DNA from 2 places in the Anaerosalibacter sp. Marseille-P3206 genome. Region 2 is predicted to be linked to the other one. Evidence: a T-box and tRNA genes for the amino acid it is inferred to sense, from the RefSeq annotation. Region 2 holds a T-box; the other holds one or more tRNA genes.
What was found. A T-box is a leader RNA that pairs with one kind of tRNA and senses whether it is charged. The one in region 2 lies ahead of ileS (isoleucine--tRNA ligase), so its partner is inferred to be a tRNA-Ile.
Positions count from the first base shown of each region.

Region 1: it has a tRNA-Ile gene. The T-box ahead of ileS (isoleucine--tRNA ligase) is inferred to sense a tRNA for this amino acid. The anticodon was not compared.

Region 1 covers NZ_FUHM01000001.1:135-3,607, reverse strand. Annotated here, with positions in the region: gene BQ9840_RS00105 (hypothetical protein) at 1-467, opposite strand, end outside; gene BQ9840_RS00100 (ribonuclease H-like domain-containing protein) at 589-1,587, shown strand; tRNA gene BQ9840_RS00095 (tRNA-Phe) at 1,646-1,721, opposite strand; tRNA gene BQ9840_RS00090 (tRNA-Ile) at 1,729-1,805, opposite strand; tRNA gene BQ9840_RS00085 (tRNA-Ile) at 1,852-1,928, opposite strand; tRNA gene BQ9840_RS00080 (tRNA-Val) at 1,969-2,044, opposite strand; tRNA gene BQ9840_RS00075 (tRNA-Trp) at 2,067-2,141, opposite strand; tRNA gene BQ9840_RS00070 (tRNA-Ile) at 2,169-2,245, opposite strand; tRNA gene BQ9840_RS00065 (tRNA-Ser) at 2,257-2,347, opposite strand; tRNA gene BQ9840_RS00060 (tRNA-Ser) at 2,369-2,459, opposite strand; tRNA gene BQ9840_RS00055 (tRNA-Lys) at 2,465-2,540, opposite strand; tRNA gene BQ9840_RS00050 (tRNA-Gln) at 2,546-2,622, opposite strand; tRNA gene BQ9840_RS00045 (tRNA-Arg) at 2,629-2,705, opposite strand; tRNA gene BQ9840_RS00040 (tRNA-Gly) at 2,707-2,780, opposite strand; tRNA gene BQ9840_RS00035 (tRNA-Tyr) at 2,791-2,876, opposite strand; tRNA gene BQ9840_RS00030 (tRNA-Thr) at 2,904-2,979, opposite strand; tRNA gene BQ9840_RS00025 (tRNA-Asp) at 3,021-3,097, opposite strand; tRNA gene BQ9840_RS00020 (tRNA-Val) at 3,139-3,214, opposite strand; tRNA gene BQ9840_RS00015 (tRNA-Glu) at 3,238-3,312, opposite strand; tRNA gene BQ9840_RS00010 (tRNA-Met) at 3,375-3,451, opposite strand.
Region 2 covers NZ_FUHM01000002.1:909,023-912,495, forward strand. Annotated here, with positions in the region: gene ileS (isoleucine--tRNA ligase) at 1-1,569, opposite strand, end outside; T-box leader at 1,629-1,835, opposite strand; gene BQ9840_RS05815 (lipoate--protein ligase) at 1,895-2,884, opposite strand; gene BQ9840_RS05820 (NAD(P)/FAD-dependent oxidoreductase) at 2,968-3,473, opposite strand, start outside.

The sequences.
Region 1 (3,473 bases), on a different contig from region 2:
TTATTTATCATTTCTTCATCAATATCAAATTCTTCTTTTTGCTCATTGATTAATTTTTTAATTAAATAATAATTAAACTTTTCATCTAAATAGGAAGTTTCAACTATATAAGGTTCTAGATCTGTTAATAGAACTTCTAGATTATTTCGCAAAACCTTTAGTTCTTCTAATTCACTATCATCACTTATCATTCTTTCATCTAGATTTTCAAGAAATTTAAGTATTGATTTGAAATGTTTTTCTAGCAATTGTATTTCTTCTTGTGATTGTATTTTATCAAATATATTATCTTTATTAATATGATATATAATATCTAAACAACCAAAAATAGAATAATATATAGACATTTCACCTAATTTACTCAATTGAATATCATTTAATCTCATTAAAATATCTTTTAATTCTTCATCAGTCAAAGTACTTATATCTTTTTCTTTTAGCTCCTTCAGTTCAATTATATCTACCATGTAACTACTCCTTTCAATATCTAAACTTCATTATATAAATTTGATTAAAAAGGAAATCGAATATATAATAATAAAAGACTAATATACATTATAACATGTTTTTTATTAAAGGAGAATTAAAATGGAAACTCTTACATATAAACTTAAATATGATGCCTTGGATATAAAAACATATTTTGATACTCATAATATATGTTTCTTTGATATTGAAACCACAGGTTTTAACAGAAATAAAGATATTGTATATCTAGTAGGTCTCCTCATATATAATGGTAAAGACTATATACTAAAACAATATCTATTAGAAGAAGTTGATGAAGAGAAAATTCTTTTAAATTGTTTAATTAAGGATTTTAATGATTGTGAGTGCCTTATAACTTTTAATGGTGATTCTTTTGACATACCTTTTTTAGATAGCAAATATAAAAATCATCATATTGATTATAAAATACCTATAGAAAAAAGTTTTGACATATACAAGATTATTAAATCAAATAAATATTTATTTGATTTAAAGAACTTTAAGCTTAAATCTATCGAAAAATATTTAGGAATAAATAGAAAAGATACCCTGTCTGGGAAGGAATGTATTGATCTTTTTTATGACTACTTAGATAATAAAAATGATAAAAGTAAAAAATTAATATTGCAACATAATTATGATGATCTATATTACCTTCCTTATGTACTTAAAATATTAGATATAATTGAGTATAAAAAAACTATAGTACTTTCAAGCAATTCTTCAAATAAAATAAAACTTAAAATTGAAGATTTCAAAGTAATAGATGATATGATGAATATTAATTGTATAACAAACTCTATTGAAATTGAACCTCTAATCATATATGAAAGTGATTATAATATTAAGTGGAATACAAAGAAAGGAGTTTTAAATGTACAATTTCAAGTAAATAACGGTATGTTGTCTACCATGGAAAAATGCCTATATATAGATTTACTTGAATTTGATATAGGTCTATCAGTTAAAGATTCTACTAACTTTCAACTACCTCGTAATATAATATTAATCCAAATAGGAAAAGACTTTGTAATGGATAATATTAAAAACATTGTATATCAAATTGTTTATACTTCTACAAAAACATTTTTTAACTAAAAAGTTTAATATCATAATCAAAAAAGAGTAGAGATTTTCTCTACTCTTTAAAAATAAATGGTGCCCAGAGGCGGAATCGAACCACCGACACGGGGATTTTCAGTCCCCTGCTCTACCTACTGAGCTATCTGGGCAAAAGAATGGTGGGCCTTCAGGGACTCGAACCCCGGACCTACCGGTTATGAGCCGGGCGCTCTAACCAACTGAGCTAAAGGCCCCTAATTACTTCATTAAACGAAGTTTTTAGGTTTTATAATTTGTACTTGGTGGGCCTGGGTGGACTCGAACCACCGACCTCACGCTTATCAGGCGTGCGCTCTAACCACCTGAGCTACAAGCCCATGTAACGTTTATACTATTTTCAACACGTAGTGTTAAATTTGGTGGGCGCAATAGGGCTCGAACCTATGACCCCCTGCTTGTAAGGCAGGTGCTCTCCCAGCTGAGCTATGCGCCCTTATTGACTTTTGTAAATAGGCTGGCAGGGGTGGCAGGATTTGAACCCACGGCATTCGGTTTTGGAGACCGACGTTCTACCACTGAACTACACCCCTATAGCCTTTTGATTAGAAAGTTTGGTATGGTGGGCCTTCAGGGACTCGAACCCCGGACCTACCGGTTATGAGCCGGGCGCTCTAACCAACTGAGCTAAAGGCCCAAACTTACTAATGGCGGAGAAGGAGGGATTTGAACCCTCGCGCCCCGTGAAGGACCTACTCCCTTAGCAGGGGAGCCTCTTCAGCCACTTGAGTACTTCTCCTTGCCCTAGTTATTAAAAAAATGGCGGAGAGGGTGGGATTCGAACCCACGCGGGCCGCAAGACCCAAACGGTTTTCAAGACCGCCCCGTTATGACCTCTTCGGTACCTCTCCATTTTTGGTGACCTATCGGCGACTCGAACGCCGGACACCCTGATTAAAAGTCAGGTGCTCTACCGCCTGAGCTAATAGGTCATATATGGCTGGGATGGCAGGACTCGAACCTGCGGAATGCTAGAGTCAAAGTCTAGTGCCTTACCGGCTTGGCTACATCCCAATATTGTGGTGCACCTAGGAGGATTCGAACCCCCGGCACACGGATTAGAAGTCCGTTGCTCTATCCAACTGAGCTATAGGTGCATGGAGCGGGTGAAGGGAATCGGACCCTCGCAACCAGCTTGGAAGGCTGGGGCTCTACCACTGAGCTACACCCGCAAATAATACATGGTGGAGGAGACTGGATTCGAACCAGTGAAGGCGTAGCCAACGGATTTACAGTCCGTCCCCTTTAGCCAACTCGGGAACTCCTCCTTGTTTTTAATCTTTAAAACGGATTAATGGAGCTGGTGAGAGGACTTGAACCCCCAACCTACTGATTACAAGTCAGTTGCTCTGCCAATTGAGCTACACCAGCATAAGCGCTTACGCGCAATTTGCTACCGTAGGTAGCATATTTGGCGACCTGGAAGGGACTCGAACCCTCGACCTCTAGCGTGACAGGCTAGCATTCTAACCAGCTGAACTACCAGGCCACATAAGCCTTACGGCAATTTTCAACACGTAGTGTTGAATTTGGTGGGCGCAATAGGGCTCGAACCTATGACCCCCTGCTTGTAAGGCAGGTGCTCTCCCAGCTGAGCTATGCGCCCCTAACTACACTTGGTAGTTGAAATGGTGACCCTACCGGGATTCGAACCCGGGATACCGCCGTGAAAGGGCGATGTCTTAACCGCTTGACCATAGGGCCATGTATTGTTTAATAAAATTATGGTTGGTCCTATCGGACACTCATATCATAAAACTAAATTATGGTTGCGGGAGCTGGATTTGAACCAACGACCTCCGGGTTATGAGCCCGACGAGCTACCATACTGCTCCATCCCGCGATAGTATTTAATATTAAATTAG
Region 2 (3,473 bases):
AGGCATAGAACCACTGTCAAACCAAACATCCACTACATCCTTCACTCTAGTCATAGTAGCGCCACATTTTTCACATTTTATATGAACATCATCTACATAAGGTCTGTGAAGTTCGATATTTTCATCTATGTCTTCTATAGCTTTTTCTGCTAATTCGCTTCTTGAACCTATACTTGTGGTATGATTACATTCATCACATCTCCAAATATTTAATGGGGTTCCCCAATATCTACTTCTTGAAATTGCCCAATCATTTAGGTTTTCAAGCCAATTTCCAAATCTCTTTTCTCCAACAAATTGTGGATACCATTCTACCTTATTATTATTTTCAATTAACTTTTCTTTTAACTTAGTAATTTCAATATACCAACTTGGTTTTGCATAGTATAGTAATGGAGTATGACATCTCCAGCAATGAGGATAGTTGTGAAGCATTCTTTCCTTCTTAAATAGCTTTCCATTTTCCCTTAACCACTGGATTATATCTGGATCTGCATCCATTACAAATTTACCTTTCCAAGGTGTATCTGTAAACTTACCTTCTTCATTTACTGGTTGAAGTACTGGTAGATCATATCTAACTCCAGTATTGTAGTCATCTTCACCAAATGCTGGTGCAGAGTGAACTATTCCTGTACCATCTTCAGTAGTTACATAATCAGCAAGTGAAATAAAGAATGCCTTTTTGTCAGTCTTTATAAATGGTAAAAGTTGCTCATATTCAACATATTCTAAATCCTTACCCTTCATCTCTTCAAGGATTTCATAATCTTCTCCTAATACCTTTCCAGCAAGAACTTTTCCAACATAGTATATTTCATCATTTTGTCTTACTTTTATATATGTTTCTTCAGGATTTACAGTTAGTGACACATTACTTGGCAATGTCCAAGGTGTAGTAGTCCATGCTAAGAAATATTCATCTGCATCTTTTTTCTTAAACTTAGCAATTACTGTTTCAGTTTTTATTTCTTCGTATCCTTGAGCTACTTCATGGGAAGCTAGCCCCGTTCCACATCTTGAACAGTATGGAAGTATCTTGTGCCCTTCATAGACATAACCTTCTTTGAAAAATTTGTCTAATATCCACCATACAGATTCAATATAATTGTTATCTAATGTAATATAAGGATTGTCTAAATCAATTTCATAAGCCATTCTCTTGGTCATATCTCTCCAAAGGCTCTCATATTTAAATACAGATTCCTTACATTTTTTATTGAATTTTTCCATACCATAAGCTTCAATGTCTTGCTTATTGTTTAGTTTAAGCTGTTTTTCCACCTCTATTTCTACAGGAAGTCCATGAGTATCCCATCCAGCTTTTCTCTTCACACGATACCCTTGCATAGTCTTATACCTACATACAGTATCTTTCAAAGTCCTACCCATAACATGGTGAATTCCAGGTTTTCCATTTGCTGTTGGAGGACCTTCATAGAATACAAAACTATTATCTTTGTCTCTTGTTTCTACACTTTTTTCAAGTAGATTTATCTCATCCCAGTAATTTGAAACATTATTTTCTCTTTCATTTACTGGCAAATTTGATAGTTCCTTAAAAGCCATTTCATATTCATCCTTTCTCTCTAATTTCTTGTTAAATTAAAAAATCCCTAAGTCAAAAACTTAGGGACGAATTTATCGCGGTACCACCCACATTATAAGTATACCTTATCACTTCATTTACATAACGCCATAGGCGAAATATCCTACTTATTTCAGATATTTAGCTCCGAGGTGATCTTCATGAAAAACTTAAATATAATCTCTCACCAATTGATTATTTCTCTGTAAATCAGTTTTTTCATTACTCTCCTCATCAAAGCCTTTAAATATTAAATTTACATTTTGATTAATGATATATCAAAATATACTCATTTGTCAAGTCAAATTAATCTATAATTAAATCAAACAATTCTTCCTTAGAGATACCAGCAAAATAGTATTCTAAATCTACATTTTTCAACACATTTTGTATTTCTTCTCTTTTGTATTTTGTGCCAATAATCTTTTCTTCTACATCTTTTAATTCACCATGACCAAAGAAATCTCCATAAAATTTAATATCTTTAACTATTCCATCACGAATATTTAATTTTACTTCTACTTTTCCACTTGCAAATCTTCTATCCTTTTCTATATTGAAAGAAGGAGATGTTCCAAATACCCATTCCCAAGTGCCATATCTTTCTTCAACCAACTTGTTAATATTTGCATAATCTTCATCACTTAACTCATATACCTTTATCTCTTCGTCTCCACCAAACATACGCTTTAATAATAGTTTTTTGAAATCTTCTACTGTTAAATCTTCTTTTAAATGATCAGTTATTTTTGTTACTCTGCTTCTTACTGACTTAACTCCTTTTGACATAATCTTATCCTTTGATACCTTAAGTGCCTTTCCTAGTACCTCTAAATCAGTATCAAAGAGAATAGCCCCATGATGAAGCACTCTTCCCTTGCTCTTGTATTGAGCATTTCCACAGAACTTCTTTCCATCTATAACAATATCATTTCTTCCAGTAAACTCTGCCTTGATACCTAAATCAGCCAATACATCAATTACTGGTTGAGAAAAAGTTTTAAAATCAAAATTGCTAGAACCACTACTTTTAGAAATAATGGTATAGTTTAAGTTCCCTAAATCATGATATACCGCTCCACCACCTGAAAGACGTCTTACTACATTAATATTATTCTCTTTCACATAATTAACATTTATTTCTTCTATGGTATTTTGATGTTTCCCTACTACTATTGTTGGTTCATTTATCCACAACAAAAATATTTCATCAAATTCATCTAAATAGTTAAATACATATTCTTCTAGAGCTAAATTGAATTGAGGTTTATTACAATTATTTTCTATGTATATCATATCTATAGCCCCCCTTAAATTTTATAAAGTACAACAATTTAAATTATAAAGTATTTACTAAAATAATCAAGTTATTAATAATTTTACAATGTCGCATTTAGTCCAGCTACATAACCTGATGACCAAGCCCATTGTAGATTAAATCCTCCACAATCCCCGTCAATGTCAACAACTTCACCTGCAAAGTACAATCCACTTATCAATTTTGATTCCATAGTCCTACCATCTATTTCTCTTGTATCTATGCCACCTGCAGTCACTTGTGCAAAATCAAAAGATTTGCTCCCAATTATATTAAATCTCCAATCTGTAAGTATTTCAGCTAATGAATCTATTTCTTCATTTGAAATATTGGAAACTATTTTTCCCTTGTCAATCCCTGCTTCCTCTAATATTACTGGAATTAGTCTTTTATTTAATAGTCCAATTAATCCAATTTCTATTGTTTTTTTCGGCATATAAGTAAATCGTATTTTCAAATATTCACTTAGTTCTTCTTTGCTCTTGCCACTTATTATAGACACTTTCAATACAGGTTTTTTGTTTTTATTTAATAATTCCAATGCTCTTCTACTCAATTGAAGTATTG